One region of the Azospirillum sp. VT-I1 genome, then DNA from elsewhere that is predicted to be linked to it. Evidence: predicted binding sites of a transcription regulator. Region 1 holds the regulator's gene; each other region holds the start of a gene.
The links. The regulator LexA, encoded in region 1, represses DNA repair genes until DNA is damaged. The targets are predictions, from matches to a motif close to ATGTTCTANTTTGGTTC.
Positions count from the first base shown of each region.

Region 1 (6,681 bases):
GAGGCCGAGGCCGGCTTCGCCTTCGACATCATCATGTCCGGCAACGCCACCCCGTCGCAGATGGGCGGCTTCCTGATGGCTCTGCGCGTCCGCGGCGAGACGGTGGACGAGATCGCCGGTGCCGCCCGCGTCATGCGCGCCAAGGCGATCCCGGTCGAAGCGCCTCCCGGCACCATCGACACCTGCGGCACCGGCGGCGACGGCGCCGGCACCTACAACATCTCCACCGCCGCAGCGCTGGTGGTGTCGTCCTGCGGCGTGCCGGTCGCCAAGCACGGCAACCGCGCCATCTCGTCGAAGTCCGGTGCCGCCGACGTGCTGGGCTCGCTCGGCGTCAACCTCGACTGCGACTTCGCGCTGGTGCGCAAGGCGCTGTGGGATGCCGGCATCGCCTTCCTGATGGCGCCGCGCCACCACCTTGCCATGCGCAACGTCGGCCCGACCCGCGTCGAGCTTGGCACCCGCACGGTCTTCAACCTGCTGGGTCCGCTCGCCAACCCGGCGACCGCCCGACGGCAGGTGCTGGGCGTCTTCTCCAAGCAGTGGGTGGAGCCGTTGGCCCATGTGCTGAAGCGGCTGGGCTCGGAAACGGCCTGGGTGGTCCACGGCTCCGACGGGCTGGACGAGATCACCACCACCGGCCCCACCACCGTCGCCCAGTTGAAGGACGGCGAGGTGACGGTGTTCGAGGTGACGCCGGAGGATGCCGGCCTGCCCCGCGCCCGGATCGAGGACCTGAAGGGCGGTGACGCCCAGGTCAACGCCGAGGCGATCCACGCCCTGTTCGACGGGGTGCGCAGCCCCTACCGCGACATCGTTCTGCTGAACGCCGCCGCCGCCCTGCATGTGGCCGGCAAGGCCGCGACGCTGAAGGAGGGTGTCGCCATGGCCGCCGACGCCATCGACAGCGGCGGCGCCCGCGACCGCCTGCGCCGGCTGGTCGCCATCACCAACGAGGCGGTGGCCTGATGAGCGACGTTCTTACCCGCATCAACGACGACAAGCGCGCGCTGGTCGCCTCCCGCAAGGCCGCCCGCCCCTTGTCGGAGGTGGAGGCCGCCGCCAGGGCCGCCAACGAGACCAACCCGCCGCGCGGCTTCATCAGGGCGCTGAGCGCCGCGGTCGAGGCCGGCCGCTACGGCCTGATCGCCGAGATCAAGAAGGCCAGCCCGTCCAAGGGCCTGATCCGCGCCGACTTCGATCCCCCGGCGCTCGCCCGTGCCTATCGCGAGGGTGGGGCGAGCTGCCTGTCGGTTCTGACCGACGAGCCCTATTTCCAAGGCAAGGACGAATATCTGGTCGCCGCCCGCGCCGCGGTGGATCTGCCGGTGCTGCGCAAGGATTTCATGGTCGATCCCTATCAGATCGTGGAGGCCCGCGCGCTGGGTGCCGACTGCATCCTCATCATCATGGCCTCGCTGTCCGATGCCCAGGCGGCGGAGATCGAGGATGCCGCCATCGCCCAAGGGCTGGACGTGCTGGTCGAGGTGCATGACCGCGCCGAGCTGGACCGCGCGCTGCTGTTGAAGACGCCGCTGCTGGGCGTCAACAACCGCAACCTCAAGACGCTGGCGGTTGACATCGCGACGACGGAGGAACTGGCGGCCAACGTGCCGGCCGACCGCATGCTGGTCGCCGAAAGCGGGCTCTACACCCCCGCCGATCTGGCGCGCATGGCGAAGGTCGGGGCGCGCTGCTTCCTGGTCGGCGAATCGCTGATGCGGCAGGCCGATGTGACCGCCGCGACCCGCGCCCTGCTGGCTCCGGTCTGAACCGATGACCGAGATCGCCATAGCCGCGGAAAGCCCGCGCCAGGACGCCGTGATCGCGCTGGTCGCCGCGCTGGACCGCTATCTGCTGGAGCTTTATCCGGCCGATACCTGCCACCTGCTCGACATCGGGGAGTTGGAGGCGCCGGACGTCCGCTTCTTCGTCGCCCGCAAGGACGGCGTTCCGGTCGGCTGCGCGGCGCTCCGCGTCGATCCGGCCGGCTATGGCGAGGTGAAGCGCATGTATGTCGATCCCGCCGCCCGCGGCCACCGCATCGGTGACCGGCTGCTCGCCCGGCTGGAGGAGCAGGCGCGGGCGGAGGGGCTGACCGCCCTGCTGCTCGAATCCGGCATCCATCAGCACGAGGCGCTGGCGCTCTACCGCAAGGCCGGCTTCACCGAGCGCGGCCCCTATGCCTGCTACGAAGAGAACGGCGTCAGCGTCTTCATGGAAAAACCCCTGCGGGAGACCGTCGCATGAGCGGCTTCACCCATTTCGACGCCGAGGGCAAAGCGGTGATGGTCGACGTGTCCGACAAGGCGGACACCGAACGCACCGCCACCGCCGCGGCCACCGTGCTGATGCAGACGGAAACGCTGGCTCTCATCATGCAGGGCGGGGTGAAGAAGGGCGACGTGCTGTCGGTCGCCCGGCTGGCCGGCATCATGGGGGCCAAGCGCACGCCGGATCTGATCCCGCTGTGCCACCCGCTGATGCTGACCTCGGTCAAGGTCGACCTCACCTGCGATCCGGCGCGCAACGCGGTGGACGTGACCGCCACCTGCAAGCTGAAGGGCCAAACCGGCGTGGAGATGGAGGCGCTGACCGCCGTCACCGTCGCCGCGCTGACCGTGTACGACATGTGCAAGGCGGTGGACCGCGGCATGACCATCACCGACGTGCGCCTGCTGCACAAGGCCGGCGGCAAGAGCGGCGAATGGGGCGCTGCCGCCGGCGTTCCGCTGGCCGGAGCCTGACGCCATGATCTCCGTCGCAGAGGCGCGCGCCCGCATCCTGTCGGCCTTCGCCCCTCTGCCGGCGGAGACGGTCGCCCTGCCCGACGCGCTCGGCCGCGTGCTGGCCGAACCGGTCATCGCCCGGCTGACCCAGCCGCCCTTCCACGCCGCCGCGATGGATGGCTGGGCCGTGCGCGCCGCCGACATCGCCGCCGCGACCGCCGAGACCCCCATCCCGCTGCGCCGCATCGGCGAATCCTCCGCCGGCCATGCCTTCGGCGGCAGCGTCGGCCCCGGCGAGGCTGTGCGCATCTTCACCGGCGCGCCCCTGCCCGATGGTGCCGACGCCGTGGTGATGCAGGAGGATTGCAACGCCGACGATACGACGGTCCGGATCGGCCGGGCCGTCGCCGCCGGCCGCTTCGTCCGTCAGGCCGGCTTCGACTTCGCCCATGGGCAGGAGCTTCTGCCGAAGGGCCGCCGCCTGACCGCCCGCGACATCGCCCTGGCCGCCGGCGGCAACGTGCCCTGGCTGTCGGTCCACCGCCGGCCGCGCATCGCCATCCTCGCCACCGGCGACGAGATCGCCCTGCCCGGCGACCCGCTGGGGCCGAGCCAGATCGTCAGCACAAATGCGCTAGGCCTCTGCGCACTGGTGACAGCCCAGGGCGGGCTCGCCCACAATCTCGGCGTCGCCAAGGACACGGCCGACAGTGTGGCCGCCTTGGCGAAGGGGGCCGCCGGCTGTGACATGCTGGTCACCACCGGCGGTGCGGCCCATGGCGATTACGACCTCGTGCGCGACGTGCTGGCCGACCGCGGCGTGGCGCTGGAGGTGCAGACGGTGGCGATGCGACCGGGCAAGGCGCTGATGTTCGGCCGGGCCGGTGGGGTGCCGCTGCTGGGCCTGCCCGGCAACCCGGTATCCACCGGCGTCACCGCCGTCCTGTTCCTGCGCCCGGTCCTGCGTCTGCTGCAGGGGCTGCCGCCGGAGGACGACCGGCCGCCGCTGCGCGCCCGGCTGACCACCGCGCTGAAGGCGAACGACCGGCGCGAGGAGTTTCTGCGCGCCACCCTCGCCGCCGGCGCCGACGGCGTCCTGACCGTCACGCCCTTTGCCCGGCAGGACAGCGCCATCACCTCGCTCTACGCCCAGGCCGACTGCCTGATCCCGCGCCCGCCCAACGCCGATCCGGAACCGGCCGGCGCCATGGTGAGCGTGCTTCTCCTGACCGATGGTGCGCTCAGCATCTGACCGCCGCCAAACCAGTCAAGTCTCCGGTCCAAATCATCGGATTCAACAATGAACAGCAGCCCGAAAACTGCTGCATGCTGTTTCGAATGTTCCATTCACCTTCGAAATCGGGTCGATGGGGGACTTGACGCGCGGCAGGAACCAAACTAGAACATGGAGCAACGTTTAGTTTTTGTTCCATCTTCAGTCTGGCCACGGCCGGGAGGCATCCATGCTCACGCGCAAGCAGCACGAATTGCTGCTGTTCATCCACGAACGGCTTGGCCAGGGCGGGGTTTCGCCGTCGTTCGACGAGATGAAGGACGCCCTGGGGCTGAAGTCCAAGTCGGGCATCCACCGTCTCATCACGGGGCTCGAGGAACGCGGCTTCATCCGCCGCCTGCCCCACCGCGCCCGCGCGCTGGAGGTTCTGCGCCTGCCCGAGGGGCTGGACGCCGCCCGCTCTCGCACGGCGCCCAAGCCGAAATTCCAGCCCAACGTCATCAAGGGCGACTTCGCCTTCGCCGGCCGCGACACCGCTCCCCCTGCCCCGACCCCGGCGGCTGCCAACGAGACGGTGCAGTTGCCGCTGTACGGGCGCATCGCCGCCGGCACGCCGATCGAGGCCCTGCGCGACAACAGCGCCTTCGTGGATATTCCTGCCTCGATGCTGACCAGCGGCGACCATTACGCGCTGGAGGTCTCCGGCGACTCGATGATCGAGGCCGGTATTCTCGACCATGACACCATCATCATCCAGCGCTGCGACGCCGCTGAAAACGGCACCATCGTCGTCGCTCTGGTCGACGAGGGCGAGGTGACGCTGAAGCGTCTGCGCCGCAAGGGCAACACCATCGCCCTGGAACCCGCCAACGCCGCCTATGAAACCCGCATCTTCGGCGCCGACCGTGTCCGTGTGCAGGGCAAGCTGGTCGGCCTGGTCCGGAAGTACTGACCAGTTGCGTCGGTCAGCCTCCACCCTCGCCTTTCCCGCAATGCCGGGGAAGGTAAGGGTGGGGGCTGACGTCGCCCCCCACGCTCCTCAGACGAGCCGGCTCTGGTCGATGGCCGCCTTGATGAAGGCGGTGAACAGCGGATGGGGCTCGAACGGCTTGGACTTCAGTTCCGGGTGGAACTGTACGCCGATGAACCAGGGATGGTCGGGAATCTCGACGATCTCCGGCAGTTCCCCGTCCGGCGACAGGCCGCTGAACCGCATGCCGCAGCGCTCCAGACGCTCCTTGTAGTACACGTTCACCTCATAGCGGTGACGGTGCCGTTCGGAGATGTCGGTGGTGCCGTAGACCTCGGCGACCTTGCTGCCTTCCTGCAGCTTGGCCGGATAGGCGCCCAGCCGCATCGTGCCGCCCAGGTCGCCGGCCTCGCCGCGGCGCTCCAGCGTGTTGCCGCGCATCCACTCCGTCATCAGGCCGACGACCGGGTTGCCCGGCTTGCCCAGCTCGGTGGAGCCGGCATCCTCAATCTTCGCCATGTTGCGGGCGGCTTCGATCACCGCCATCTGCATGCCGAAGCAGATGCCGAAATAGGGCACCTTGCGCTCGCGAGCGAACTTGGCCGCCCGGATCTTGCCTTCCGTCCCGCGCGAGCCGAAGCCGCCCGGCACCAGGATGCCGTGGACGTTCTCCAGACGCTTCACCGCCGCGTCGTCATCCTCGAAGATCTCCGAATCGATCCAGTCGAGGTTGACCTTGACGTTGTTGGCGATGCCGCCGTGGGTCAGCGCCTCGGCCAGCGACTTGTAGCTGTCGAGCAGGCTGATGTACTTGCCGACCACCGCGATGGTGACCTCGCCCTGCGGCTTGCGCACCCGCTCCATGATGCGGGTCCAGCGCGACAGGTCCGGCTCCTTGTCGGTCGGCAGGCCGAAATAGCTCAGGACCTGGGTGTCGAAGCCTTCCTCGTGGTAGCTGATCGGCACCTGATAGATCGAATCGACGTCCAGCGCCGCGATCACCCGCTCCGGACGGATGTTGCAGAACAGCGCGATCTTCTTGCGCTCGTTCTCCGGAATCGGACGGTCGGCGCGGCACAGCAGGATGTTGGCCTGGATGCCGACGCTCAGCAGCTCCTTCACCGAATGCTGGGTCGGCTTGGTCTTCAGCTCGCCGGCGGTCGGGATGTAGGGCAGCAGGGTCAGGTGGATGTAGAGGACGTTCTCCTGCCCGACCTCGTTGCCGAACTGGCGGATCGCCTCCAGGAAGGGCAGCGACTCGATGTCGCCCACCGTGCCGCCGATCTCGATCAGGACGAAATCCTCATCCGTCGCGTCGGCACGGATGAACTCCTTGATCTCGTCGGTGATGTGCGGAATGACCTGGACGGTCCCGCCCAGATAGTCGCCGCGCCGCTCCTTGGCGATCACGGTGGAATAGATGCGGCCGGTGGTGATGTTGTCGCCCTTGCGGGCCGACACGCCGGTGAAACGCTCGTAATGGCCGAGGTCCAGGTCCGTCTCAGCCCCGTCGTCGGTCACGAAGACCTCGCCGTGCTGGTAGGGGCTCATCGTGCCGGGATCGACGTTCAGGTACGGGTCCAGCTTGCGCAGACGCACCTTGTAGCCGCGCGCCTGGAGAAGCGCCCCAAGCGCCGCCGACGCCAGACCTTTGCCCAGCGAAGAAACGACGCCACCGGTGATGAAGATGTAGCGAGTCATGTCCGTCCGAAGAGCTTGAGAGCTGTTCCATGTCCCCGTGGGGGGAC
Region 1 is NZ_CP168800.1:510,119-516,799, forward strand. Features, by position in the region: gene trpD (anthranilate phosphoribosyltransferase) at 1-969, shown strand, start outside; gene trpC (indole-3-glycerol phosphate synthase TrpC) at 969-1,772, shown strand; gene AB8P05_RS02410 (GNAT family N-acetyltransferase) at 1,777-2,250, shown strand; gene moaC (cyclic pyranopterin monophosphate synthase MoaC) at 2,247-2,747, shown strand; gene AB8P05_RS02420 (molybdopterin molybdotransferase MoeA) at 2,752-3,981, shown strand; gene lexA (transcriptional repressor LexA) at 4,193-4,915, shown strand; gene AB8P05_RS02430 (CTP synthase) at 5,003-6,634, opposite strand.

Region 2 (6,681 bases), 1.3 Mb from region 1:
GATGGCCCTGTTCACGCTGGTGACCGTGGCCTTCACCGTGGCGCTCTGGTGGGTCAGGCCCGATCCGGCCGATGCCGCCTTCGCACTGGCCTGCGTGGTGATCGCCACCGTCTCGTTCGAGCTGGCCAACGTCTTCTACAACGCCACCCTGCCGGGGCTGGTGCCGCCGCGGCTCTTGGGCCGGGTGTCCGGCTGGGGCTGGGGCGTCGGCTATTTCGGCGGGCTGGCCTGCCTCGTGCTGGCGCTGGTCGGCTTCGTCCAGGCGCCGGCCCCGCTGTTCGGCCTGTTCGGGCTGCAATGGTCCGACTGGGGCGACCAGGCCAACGTCCGCGCCACCGCGTTGCTGGCCGCCGCCTGGTACGGGCTGTTCGCGCTGCCCTATTTCCTGTGGGTGCCGGACGAACCCTCCACCGGACAGGGGCTGCTGCGGGCGGCGCGGGACGGGGTGGCGACGCTGCTCGCCACGCTGCGCGAGGCCCGGCGCTACCGTCAGGTGGTGCGCTTCCTGATCGCCAGCGCCTTCTACCGCGACGGCATCAACACCATCACCGCCTTCGGCGGCATCTATGCCGCCGGCACCTTCGGCATGAGTTTCGAGGAAATCCTGGTCTTCGCCATCGTGCTGAACGTGGTGGCGGGGGCGGGGGCCATCGGCTTCGCCTGGATGGACGACCGGGCGGGGGCCAAGCCGGTGATCCTGATCGCGCTGGCCGGCATGTCGCTGTGCAGCGTGCCGCTGCTGCTGGCGACCGAACGGTTGTGGTTCTGGGTCTTCGCGCTGGGGCTGGGGCTGTTCTTCGGACCGGCCCAGGCGGCCGGGCGGTCGATGATGGCGCGGCTGGCCCCGCCGGGCATGGCAGGCGAGATGTTCGGGCTCTACAGCCTGACCGGGCGCTTCGTCGGCTTCTTCGGGCCGCTGCTGTTCGGGCTGGCGACCCAGGCCTTCGCCAGCCAGCGCGTCGGCATGGGAACGGTTCTGGCTTTCTTCGTGGTCGGATTCGGGCTTATGCTGGCGGTCCGCGAACCGGCCCGCTAAAAAACGGGCCGCGTCAAAGCGCCGCACATGACACCATTCGAGGGCAGAGCTGTTACCTTCGTTTTTGCTGCGACGCACAAAAGTCGAAGCCGAGGGGCACGGACCATGCTGCACATCAACGATATCGAAGCCTTCGCCCGCATCAACGAGGCACTGAACGAGGATGCCGGCACGGGGCAGGCCGATCATGCCGCCCGCGATACCGGCGGCCCGGCTCATCCCGCGCTGGTGATGGCGATGCTGGCGACCGGCCGCCTTCCGCTATCCGCCGTTTCCAATTCCGCCCTGCCCACATCGGCCGACCCGCTGTCGCCCTGGAGCAGGATGCTCCGCCGCTCCTGACGGTCACAGCAGCGACAGCTGGTCCCCGGCGGCTGGCGGCACCCGGAAGCGGCTGCAGTCGAGCCGCCAGCTCCGGTCGCCCAGCCCGTGCTTCCTGCAGGCCAGCTTGAAGCGGTGGCGCAGCAACTCCGCGTAAGGGCCGGTGCCCTTCATCCGCGTCCCGAAACCGGAGCGGTAGAGCGCACCGTCGCGGCTTTGCCGCATCAGGCTCAGCACGCGGTCGGCGCGGTTGGGGACATGGGTGCGCAGCCACTCCTCGAACAGGGCGGCGATCTCCAGCGGCAGGCGCAGCAGGATATAGCTGGCGGCAGTCGCCCCGGCCCCGGCCGCGGCCTCCAGGATCGACTCCAACTCGTGGTCGTTCAGCGCCGGGATCATCGGGCTGGCGAGCACCGCCACCGGCACACCGGCCTCCGTCAGGGCACGGATGGTTTCCAGCCGGCGCGGCGGGGTGCTGGCACGTGGCTCCATCACGCGGGCGAGGTCGCGGTCCAGCGTGGTGACGGAGATCGCCACCGAGGCCAGCCCCTCCGCCGCCATCGGCGCCAGGATGTCGAGGTCGCGCAGGACCAGCGCCGATTTGGTGATGATGCTGACCGGCTGGTTGAAGTCGCGACAGACCTCCAGAACCCGCCGGGTGATGCCCTCCGTCCGCTCGATGGGCTGGTAGGCGTCGGTGTTGGCGCCCAGCGCCAGCGGCTGGCAGACATAGGATTTCGCCCGCAGTTCCTTCGCCAGCAACTCCGCCGCGTTGCGCTTGGCAAACAGCTTCGTCTCGAAATCCAGCCCCGGCGACAGGTTCAGATAGGCATGGGTCGGCCGGGCGAAGCAGTAGATGCAGGCATGCTCGCAGCCCTGGTACGGGTTCACCGACTGGTCGAAGGGGATGTCGGGGGACTGGTTGCGGGCGATGATCGACTTGGCCGATGCCGGGGAGACGGTGGTGCGGACGGGATCGGACAGCGCCTCGTTCCCGCCGGACGGATAGCCGGTCCAGCCGTCGTCGGTCAGGACGCGGGTTTCGCGTTCGAAGCGGCCGGTGGCGTTGCTCACCGCGCCCCGGCCCTTGATCGGCGGTCGCTTGATCTCATCCATGGCGGCAGCTTAGCCCTGGCCGAATGGAACGTAAAGGGAACAAACTCCTGCCGCTCCATGGTTTGCGGAGCTACCCCGCAAACATAAAGATATCTTTATGCTTGCATGGTTGCATGACCGCTGATACACCCATGGCCAATTACAGCGGCAGGGCCGGGGATCCGGTGCGCCTGAAACTCCGCTGCCCGATTGTCACCGCCCACCAGGAGTTATCCCTCATGGCCGCCGAATTCACAGACTACAAGGTCAAGGACATCAGCCTCGCGAACTGGGGCCGCAAGGAGATCACCATCGCCGAGACCGAGATGCCGGGCCTGATGGCCCTGCGGTCCGAGTTCGGCGACGCCAAGCCGCTGGCCGGCGCCCGCATCGTCGGCTGCCTGCACATGACCATCCAGACCGCCGTCCTGATCGAGACGCTGACCGCGCTCGGCGCCACCGTGCGCTGGTCCTCCTGCAACATCTTCTCCACCCAGGACCAGGCCGCCGCCGCCATCGCCGCCGCCGGCATCCCGGTCTTCGCCTGGAAGGGCGAGACGGAGGAGGAGTTCTGGTGGTGCATCGAGCAGACGCTGCGCGGCCCAGACGGCTGGACCCCGAACATGATCCTGGACGATGGCGGCGACGTCACCCAGATCATGCACGACAAGTATCCGGAGATGCTGGACGGCGTCCGCGGCCTGTCGGAAGAGACCACCACCGGCGTCCATCGCCTGTATGAGATGATGAAGAAGGGCACGCTGAAGGTCCCGGCCATCAACGTGAACGACAGCGTCACCAAGTCGAAGTTCGACAACCTCTATGGCTGCCGCGAGTCGCTGGTCGACGGCATTAAGCGCGCCACCGACGTCATGGTCGCTGGCAAGGTCGCCGTGGTCGCCGGCTATGGCGACGTGGGCAAGGGCTCGGCCGCCAGCCTGCGTTCGCAGGGCGCCCGCGTCCTGGTGACGGAGATCGACCCGATCAACGCCCTGCAGGCCGCGATGGAAGGCTATCAGGTCGTGACGATGGACGATGCCGCTCCGCAGGGCGACATCTTCGTCACCGCCACCGGCAACGTCGACGTCATCACGCTCGACCACATGCGCGCCATGAAGGACCGCGCCATCGTCTGCAACATCGGCCACTTCGACAGCGAGATCCAGATCGAGGCTCTCCGCAACTACAAGTGGGAAGAGGTCAAGCCGCAGGTCGATGAGGTCGTCTTCCCCGACGGCAAGCGCCTGATCGTGCTCGCCCAGGGCCGTCTGGTGAACCTGGGCTGCGCCACCGGCCACCCCAGCTTCGTGATGAGCGCCAGCTTCACCAACCAGGTGCTGGCCCAGATCGAGCTGTGGACCAACGCCGCCAACTACGAGAACAAGGTCTACGTCCTGCCCAAGCACCTGGACGAGAAGGTCGCCCGCCTGCATCTGGACAAGATCGGCGCCAAGCTGACCACCCTGACCGACAAGCAGGCCGAATACATCGGCGTCAACGCCGCCGGCCCCTACAAGCCGGACCACTACCGCTACTAAGCGGCTGCGGCGTCGAAAAAGAAGGGCCGTCCCGTCGGGGCGGCCTTTTTCTTTGGGGTGTCCGTCTCTTGGGGGGAGCGGGAGTGTCAGGCAAGATCGACACGGATTTCACGGATTTGAACACGGATTTGAACACGGATTTGAACACGGATTTTGCGGATGTTGTCCGGCAAGGCTGCCGCCGGCAAACGAACATCGGCTTCGGCAAGCCATAAGAAAAATCCGTGTAATCCGTGTCTAAATTCGTGAAATCCGTGTGAATATTGCCTCGGTATGCCGAATTACCCTCGAAGCCGAGGTCACTCCGCGCCCGACGTCTTCATCCCCAGCCACTCCGCCATCCCCTTGCCAGCCGCCACGCCCATGGCGAAGCAGCCCTGCAGCAGGTAGCCGCCGGTCGGCGCCTCCCAATCCAGCATCTCGCCGGCCAGGAACAGGCCGGGGCGGCGGGCCAGCATCAGCCGGTCGTCCAGTTCCGACAGGGGGACGCCGCCGGCCGAGGAAATGGCGCGCTCGATGGGGCGGACGCCGGTCAGCACCACCGACAGCCCCTTGATCTGGCGGGCCAGCGCCACCGGATCGGACAGGTCGGCGGCGGGGGCGAACTCGCGCAGCAGGGCGGCGCGCGGGCCGGTCAGGGACAGCGACTTCTTCAGGAAGGTGGACAGCGACTCCGCACCGCGGCGGCGCAGGCGCTTGACCAGCTCGGCCTCCGCCATGTCCGGCAGCAGATCCAGCGTCAGGGTCGCCCAGCCCTCCGCGGTGATGGCGTCGCGCAGTGGGGCGCTCAGCGCGTAGACGGCACCGCCCTCGATCCCGGTTTCCGTGATGACGAACTCGCCCTTCAGGCAGCGGCCGGCAGCGGACAGGCCGACGCTCTTCACCGGCTGGCCGGCGAAGCGGCTGCGCAGGTGATCGGACCAGGGCACCTCAAACCCCATGTTTGACGGCGCCAGCGGCGCCACCTCCACCCCCAGCCCCTCCAGCAGCGGGACCCAGCCGCCGTCCGATCCGGTACGCGGCCAGCTCGCCCCGCCCAGGGCCAGCAGGGTGGCGCGCGGGGCGACGGCGACGGTGTCCTCGCCGTGCCGGAAGGTCAGGCCGCCGGTCCCGTCCCAGCCGGTCCAGCGGTGGCGGCTGTGCAGGGTGACGCCCAGCCCGTCCAGCCGCCGCAGCCAGGCGCGCACCAGGGTGGAGGCCTTCATCTGCACCGGGAAGACGCGGCCGCTGCTGCCGACGAAGGTCTCGATGCCCAGCCCGGCGGCCCAGCCGCGCAGGTCGTCGGGCGTGAAGCCGGTCAGCAGGCGGCGGAACAGCGGCTCCGCCGCCCCATAGCGCGGCAGGAAGCGGTCGAGCGGTTCCGAATGGGTCAGGTTCAGCCCGCCGCGCCCGGCCAGCAGCAGCTTGCGCGCCGGGGTGGGCGTGTGGTCGAACACGGCGACCCGCAGGCCGGCTCCCGCGGCGATCTCCGCCGCCATCAGCCCGGCGGGGCCGGCGCCGACGATTGCCACGTCAGGGGTGGTATGGGGCACTTGGCAGGGCTTTCACAAAGGAAGTGCCCCCGCCCGTCCCATGCAGCGCGGGGAGGAGCGGGGGCATTCTGGTCTCGACCGCGGTCCCCGGAACTCAGTCTTCGTAGTCCTGGTCCTGCGCCACTTCCTCGGCGAGGTCGGCGGCGAGGTCGGCGAAATAGCCGGCATCGACGTCCAGGCCGTTCTCCTCGCAGATGCGCATGAAGACGCGGTAGGCGTGCAGGATGGCGACGTCGAGGACGACGAGGTCGCCTTCCTCGCTGTGGCGGTCGGCGACATCCCGCTCCTGAAGGGTGGCGACGATGTCGTGCGCGGCGGCCTGCAGGACCGCGTCCATGGCTTGTTTGTGTTGGGTCGACATCGTGTGGATCCTTGTCCCGGTCGTGCTTCGCGCCCCCGCCCGGCCTGACCGGCGCCGCAAGGCCGGCGGGGGTGGTCGAACCGTCGGAGGAAACGGGCGCGCCCCGGCTCACATGTGAAGGGGCTGCGTCAGTCTGCGATAGTTCGGCCTCCCCCTTGTTGTAGAATCCTTTTTCACGGGCGAACAAGCCCCTTCGCGGAGGGGCGCGGCGCGACTTCCGGGTAGCTCCGTACCGCTTTCCGGCACAGGCCCTTCAGCGTTTGGCGGGGGCGAGCAGCGCCGCCCCGACATAGCCCAGCGCCTTGCCGTTCCGACCGACCCTGTACCAGCCGCCGACAGCCTCCATCACCGTCACGCGCTCGCCGGCGTCCAGCACGTCCAGCACCTTGGCGTCGCAGACCGGGGCGACGCGCAGATTGCCGGCGGCGCGCAGGCGGGCGACCGTCCCCTGCGGCAGGCGGGCGGTCTGTGCCCGCTCCGGCAGGCCGCCGGGCAGGGCGCAGCCGCGGTCTTCCCGGTCGGCCTTGGCATAGCGGCCGGGCTTGGGCGGGGAGGCGGGCTCGGCCGCGGCTTCCGTCAAATAGGTGGTGGTGACATATCCCTGCGGCTTGCCGGCACGCCCCACCCGTTGCCAGCCGTTCACCGGCGCGCCGATGGCCTCCACCCGGTCGCCCTTCTCCACCGTGTCGAGAACCCGGCCCTTGGCGTCCGGCGTGGCGCGCAGATAGATGCCCGCGGTGGCGACCATGGTGCGCCGCGCGGCGGCGGCCTTCTCCTGCCCCGTCGGTGTCTGCGTCG
Region 2 is NZ_CP168800.1:2,090,666-2,097,346, forward strand. Features, by position in the region: gene AB8P05_RS10085 (MFS transporter) at 1-1,036, shown strand, start outside; gene AB8P05_RS10090 (hypothetical protein) at 1,142-1,378, shown strand; gene AB8P05_RS10095 (PA0069 family radical SAM protein) at 1,382-2,473, opposite strand; gene ahcY (adenosylhomocysteinase) at 2,692-3,990, shown strand; gene AB8P05_RS10105 (BaiN/RdsA family NAD(P)/FAD-dependent oxidoreductase) at 4,290-5,522, opposite strand; gene AB8P05_RS10110 (hypothetical protein) at 5,617-5,883, opposite strand; gene AB8P05_RS10115 (SH3 domain-containing protein) at 6,137-6,681, opposite strand, start outside.
Region 2: the regulator LexA is predicted to act here: its motif matches at 2,500-2,516, upstream of AB8P05_RS10095 (PA0069 family radical SAM protein).

Region 3 (6,681 bases), on a different replicon from region 1:
CCGACGAGGACCGGGTTGAGAACATCCGCCGCGTCGCCGAGGTGTCGAAGCTGATGGTGGAGGCCGGGCTGATCGTGCTGGTCAGCTTCATCTCCCCCTTCCGCGAGGAACGCCGCATGGCCCGCTCCCTGGTGGAGGAGGGCGAATTCGTGGAGATCTTCATGGACACGCCGCTGGAGGTCTGCGAGGCCCGCGACCCCAAGGGGCTCTACAAGAAGGCCCGCGCCGGCCAGCTTCCCCACTTCACCGGCATCGACAGCGCCTATGAGCCGCCGGAAGCGCCTGAGATCACGCTGAAGGGCGCCGAACACGGCACCGACGAGATGGTCGCCCAGGTGATTGGGGAGTTGCGGCGGCGCGGGGTGATTTGAGGGGGCGGTCTGTCTTGCCCCTCCCTAACCCTCCCCACCTTCGGTGGGAGAGGGGACTGCCGCCGCTTCGCATAAGGCCCCCTCTCCCGCGCTAGCGGGGAGGGTCGGGGAGGGGGCAACGTTAGGCTATCAAGCTGATTCACCCCACTGAGGACATGGAAGAGCGGATACGGTGCCTCTTCCCCCGTTCGATGATGCGGTTAACGTCGAAGTTCGCCACACGGCCGGCGGCCAGATCCCTTATTCCCCGATCCACATCGGATTTCAGAAATAGAAGCTCTTGGCAATCTATGACACGCTCGCTTTTTCCCATCGAAACCTCCCCGATACGCCATCCTCGAACGCTTCATAACAACCGTCAACCCGCCCCCTCCACCATCCCCCGTGCCCGCCGCAGGTCGGCGACGAAGTCGCGGTAGGCCTGCTCCGCCCCCTCCCCGGCCGGCAGGCGCAGCAGATAGGACGGGTGGACGGTGGCGAACCCCTTCCAGTCCTGACCGAACCCCATCGGCCCGCGCTCCCGCAGGACCGACACGCTGCGCCCGGTCAGCGCCAATGCCGCGGTGGCGCCCAGCGTCACCACCAGACGTGGGCGGACGAAGGACAGCTCCTTCATCAGCCACCAGCGGTAATGCTTCACCTCGCCGGCGGTCGGCGACTGGTGCAGCCGGCGCTTGCCGCGGGCGACGAACTTGAAATGCTTCACCGCGTTGGTCAGGTAGGCGGCGCTGCGCTCGATCCCGGCCTCCTCCAGTGCCTTGGTCAGCAGCTGGCCGGCGGGACCGACGAAGGGGCGGCCTTCCAGATCCTCCTGGTCGCCCGGCTGCTCGCCGACGATGGCGATGGCAGCCCCCTCCGGCCCCTCGCCCAGCACGGCCTGCGTCGCCCCCGGCACCAGCGGGTCGGCGGCCAGGATGATGCGGTTCAACTCGGCCAGCGTCGCCGGTTCCTGCCGGGCCATGGCGGCGACCGCCTTGTCGGGGTTGCGGCGGCGGGGGGCGGCGGCCTCCGCCTCGATCATCGCCTGCACGCGGGCGGGGGCGGAGCGGATCATGGCCGGGATGGCGGCGGCCTCTGGCAGGTTGGCCCAGTATTTCCGCGGCATCTCCGCCCGCATTGCGGTGGGGTTGACCCGCGCCGGGTTGAAGGTGCTCTCGTAATAGCGCTGCCAGCCTTCGGCGAAGCGGTCGTCGCGGTCGAGATGCTCCGGCTTCACCGCCGCCGGCCCGATTGTCAGCGACCGCCGGTCCCAGTGCAGCGAGCCCACCGGCGTCAGGATCGTCCAGACCAGGCTCTCGAAGCGCTCGACGAAGAAGGGGGCGGTGGCCTCGACGATGTAATGGTCGGGCTCGAACCACGCGACATAGCGCTCACTGCCATCCGGGTCGCGCACCTCGTGGAAGCGCAGGAAGGCGTGCATCTTGTGCAGGTCGCGCCGCACCGCCTTGTCGAGCAGCGCCAGCCGGTGGACCAGCGGGTCGGCATGGTGGTCGAGCATGTCGCGCTCCCCCCGCAGCACCCGCCACACCAGCCGGTGCAGCAGGGCGTAGCGTTCCGGATCGCGGTGGCAGACCACGTTTTCGATCAGCGCCCCCACCGGACGCGGCAGCGATACCGGCGGCGCGTCCGCCGGCAATGGCGCCGCATCCCCGAACAGCGACGGCGCCGCCCCGACGCTCCATACCACCTTGCCCGGCTCGACGCCGAGTGCCACCAGCCCGCGCAGCGCGCGGCGGAAGCCGTCGAGGTCGGCGCCATCCTTCAGGTCCACACGATGCATAATTCAGAACAGGCTGAGTTGCTTTGGCGGCGCCACCAGCCTTTGCCGCAGATCGGCGCGGTCGGTCAGCCCGCCCGGATGGTGGTCGGCGGCGATCAGGAAGGCGCGCGCCCGCTTCAGCCCCGACGACAGCCGCGCCACATCCTCCAGCCGCAGGGTGGTGTGGCGGCGCGCCTCGACGATCTTGTCGACCGCCCGCGCCCCCAGCCCCGGCACGCGCAGCAGCATCTCGCGGTCGGCGCTGTTGACGTCGACCGGGAAGCGCTCGCGGTTCTTCAGGGCCCAGGCCAGCTTGGGGTCGATGCCCAGATCCAGCATCCCGCCCTCGCCCCCGGCGGCGATCTCCTCCACCGTGAAGCCGTAATAGCGCAGCAGCCAGTCGGCCTGGTACAGCCGGTTCTCGCGCTGGAGCGGCGGCGGTTTGGCCGGCAGGGCTGAACTCGCCTCCGGGATCGGGCTGAAGGCCGAATAATAGACCCGGCGCAGCCCATAGCGGCGATAGAGCGTGTCGCTGGTCTCCAGCACCGACAGGTCGGTGGAGGCGTCGGCGCCGACGATCATCTGGGTGCTCTGCCCGGCGGGGGAGAAGCGGCGCTTCTCCTCCTTCGCCTCCAGGATGCGCTCGCCCACCTGCCCCATCACCGCCTTGATCGACCCGCCGTCCTTCTCCGGCGCGAACTCCTTCAGGCTGCGGTCGGAGGCCAGTTCCAGGTTGATCGACAGCCGGTCGGCCCACAGCCCGGCCTGCTCGATCAGCCAGGGGCTTGCCTCCGGGATCGTCTTCAGGTGGATGTAGCCGGCGAAGCCATGGTCGCGCCGCAGCGTGCGCGCCACCAGCATCAGCTGCTCCATGGTGTGATCGGGCGAGCGGATGATGCCGGAGGACAGGAACAGCCCCTCGATGCAGTTGCGCTTGTAGAAGCCCAGCGTCAGCCGCACGACCTCGTCCACGCTGAACCGCGCGCGCCGCACGTTGGAGGAGCGGCGGTTGATGCAGTAGGCGCAGTCGAACAGGCAGTAGTTGGTCAGCAGGATCTTGAGCAGCGAGACGCAGCGCCCGTCCGGCGTATAGGCGTGGCAGATGCCGGCCCCGGTGGTGGAGCCGATGCCGTCCGGCCCGCCCGTTCGCCGCTTCGCCCCCGAGGACGCGCAGGAGGCGTCGTATTTCGCCGCGTCGGCCAGAATTTCGAGCTTGTCGAGCAGCGCGTCGTCCACCGCGATCACCCCTGTCCCTTGTGCCGTCCTTCGTCAATGTTCTCAATATGTTCTTTCGAAAGGAAAAGGCAAGCGGGGCGTCTTGAAAGCGGGCTGGAACGGGACCACGTGCTCAACAACCGGATCCGGGCCCCTCTGGCGACTTAGACGTGGTCGCGATGTCGGATCTCTTCACCTGCTCTTGCGCCGACGGGCGTGACCGCACTTGGAGGGACTGATGTCCTCACCCCTTGGACCATTCCTGAGACACCGCCCCCGGCTCCCGGCCCTTCCCGCCTCCGCCCTTGCCCCTGATGCTTCCCCGATGCGCGCCGCCTCTCCTGCGCGCCGTCCGCGCCTGGCGCCGCCTCGGGCAGTCGGCGCCGGGAGCGGGACCTCTTCCACAACCTCTTCATGAAGACGAGCATCGCCATGGACCACACCGAACGCCAGATCATCGACGACTTGTTCGCCAAGCTGCATCAGGCCGAGGCGCAATCCGGCCCGCGCGATCCCGAGGCCGAGGCGCTGATCCGCGAACGGATCGCCCGCCAGCCGGCCGCCCCCTACCTGATGGCGCAGGCCATCGTGATGATGGAGCAGGCGCTCGCCGCTTCCCAGGGCCGCAACGAGGAGCTGGAGCGCCAGCTGCGTGAGCGTCCCGCCCCTGCCGCCGCTCCGGCCCAGTCCGGTGGTGGTGGGCTGTTCGGCAGCCTGTTCGGCGGCGCCGCCAAGCCGGCTCCGCAGCCGTCATATCCGGCGGCGGCCCCGGCTGCCGCGGCCATGCCGTCCGGTTCCCCCTGGGGCCGTCCGCCGGCTGCGCCCGGCACGCCCGCCTATGGCGACCCGCGCGTCGCCGCCTATGCCCAGCAGCCGCGCGCCGGCGGCGGCTTCATGGCCGGCGCCATGCAGACGGCGGCCGGCGTCGCCGGCGGCATGCTGATCGGCAGCGCGCTGTCCGGCATGTTCTCCGGCGGCGAAGCTGTGGCGGCCGAGGCCGCGACCGCCGCCACCGACGCGGCGACCGCCGCCACCGACCAGGCCACGCAGGCGGTCGAGGACAGCGGCTGGAGCGATTTCGGCGGCGAAGAGGAATTCTGAGCCCCGCACCGGGCTGCGGGAGGGGGCGTCCCTCCTCCCGCGAACCGTGCGTTTTCAGGCGCCGGTTTCCCTCAGGCCTTCACGATGCGGTCGGCGAAGCCCTCGATGCCCTCGACGGCGCGCATCGCGTTGCGGGTGTCGACCACCAGCGGACAGTGGGCGGCCAGACTCCGGTAGTCGATGCCGTCATGGTCGGTGACGATCACCGCCGCGTCGAAGCCCGCCAGCGTCTCCGCATCCCAGGCGACGGAGGTGCGGCCGGCAAGCGCCGCATGCTCGCGGGTGACCGGCAGCACCGGGATGAAGGGGTCGTGGTACTCGACCGCCGCCCCCCGCTCCAGCAGCATCTCCATCAGCCGCAGGCCCGGCGATTCCCGGCTGTCGTCGACGTTCTTCTTGTAGGCCATGCCGACCAGCAGGATGCGCGCGCGGCTGAGTCCGATGCCGGCGCTGCGGTCGAGCGCCAGGGCCAGCCGGTCCACCACATGGCGCGGCATCATCGTGTTGACCTCTCCCGCCAGCTCGATGAAGCGGGTGGAGATCTGGTATTCGCGCGCCTTCCAGGTCAGGTAGAAGGGGTCGATGGGGATGCAGTGGCCGCCCAGCCCGGGGCCGGGATAGAAGGGCATGAAGCCGAAGGGCTTGGTCTTCGCCGCTTCGATCACCTCCCAGATGTCGATGCCCATCGGCTCGAAGACGATCTTCAGCTCGTTCACCAGGGCGATGTTGACGGAGCGGAAGATGTTCTCGGTCAGCTTGGTCGCCTCCGCCGCCCGCGTGCCGGAGACGGGAACCACCTGCGGCACCACCTGCTCGTAGAGCGCCACCGCCAGCCGCCGCGCGCCCTCGTCGTCGCCGCCCACCACCTTGGGGATGGTGCTGGTGGTGAAGGTGATGTTGCCGGGATCCTCGCGCTCGGGCGAATAGGCCAGGAAGAAGTCGCGCCCGCTGATCAGCCCGGTCTCTTCCAGGATCGGCCGCATCACCTCGTCGGTGGTGCCGGGCCAGGTGGTCGATTCCAGCACCACCAGCTGGCCCGGCCGCAGCCGGTCGCGGATCAGGCGGGTGGAGGCCTCGACGAAGCTCAGATCGGGCTCGCGCTGCGGCGACAAGGGCGTGGGCACGCAGACGATCACGGCGTCGCAGGCGGCGAACTCGTCGGCGTCGGTCGTCGCCCGGAACCGCCCGGTCGCCACCGCCTCGGCAACGCGTGCGTCGGCGATCTGCCGGATGTAGGAGCGCCCCTCGTTCAGCGCCGCCGCCTTGGCCGGGTCGATGTCGAAGCCGGTGACCGCGAAGCCCGCCCCGGTCAGCGCCAGGGCCAGCGGCAGCCCGACATAGCCGAGCCCGATCACCGCCACCCGCGCACTGCGGCCGCGATAGGCGCTTTCCAGGGACTGGATGTCGGGCGCCTGGAGATCGGGTGCGGTGTCCGCTGTGCTCATCATCGAAAACCTCGCATGGAAACCTAGCCTTTCAAGGTGGAAGGGGAAATGCGGAAACCGCGCATTTCCAAGGTCGACAGGAGTTGAACTGGCCGCTGAACAGTATTTATCGCTTTGAGCAGGCGCGTGATCGCTTTTATCGAGATCCAGGAGGACTTTCTCAAGCGTGAAGCTGAGCGGCTTGTGATTTCCGGATCAGGGCTCTTGCGCATTTTCTGACCGGCACCACGAAGGCGAAGGACCTGTGCTTCGATGTTGCCCCGGTTCGATGGTCATTGCCGTCCCCTGCTGGACTTCGCACATCCCGCTTCGCGGCCCTGACGCCGGTGTGGCGCCGAGGCAAATTCGCCGGCGGCAACCGTTACTACTCCCCCTCCCCTTCGCCACGTTATAGTGCCGGCGAGCCGGGGAAGGAGCAGTCATGGCGACGATCGAAGAGGCCCTCAACATCGCGATTGATCACCATGTCTCCGGACGCCTCATGGAAGCCAAGACCATTTACGGCCGCATCCTGGACGTCGATCCACGAAACGCGGCGACCCTGCATCTGGCCGGAGTCCTGGCCTGCCAGACGAACCGCTTCGACACGGCGCTCGATCTGCTGCTCCGCGCAGTCCGGGAGGCGCCCGGTGCCGCCAACTACCGCATCGACCACGCCAAGGCACTGATTGCCACGGAGGACTGGAGCGCGGCGGCGGCGGCCTTGCCCCCGGTCCTGACGCTGGCACCGCATGCAGCCGAAGGCTGGGACCTGCTGGCCCTGACCAGGCATCACACCGGCAATACGGAC
Region 3 is NZ_CP168807.1:26,185-32,865, reverse strand. Features, by position in the region: gene cysN (sulfate adenylyltransferase subunit CysN) at 1-371, shown strand, start outside; gene AB8P05_RS31355 (UdgX family uracil-DNA binding protein) at 730-2,151, opposite strand; gene AB8P05_RS31350 (putative DNA modification/repair radical SAM protein) at 2,155-3,366, opposite strand; gene AB8P05_RS31345 (DUF2076 domain-containing protein) at 3,760-4,446, shown strand; gene AB8P05_RS31340 (nucleotide sugar dehydrogenase) at 4,518-5,891, opposite strand; gene AB8P05_RS31335 (tetratricopeptide repeat protein) at 6,313-6,681, shown strand, end outside.
Region 3: the regulator LexA is predicted to act here: its motif matches at 3,403-3,419, upstream of AB8P05_RS31350 (putative DNA modification/repair radical SAM protein).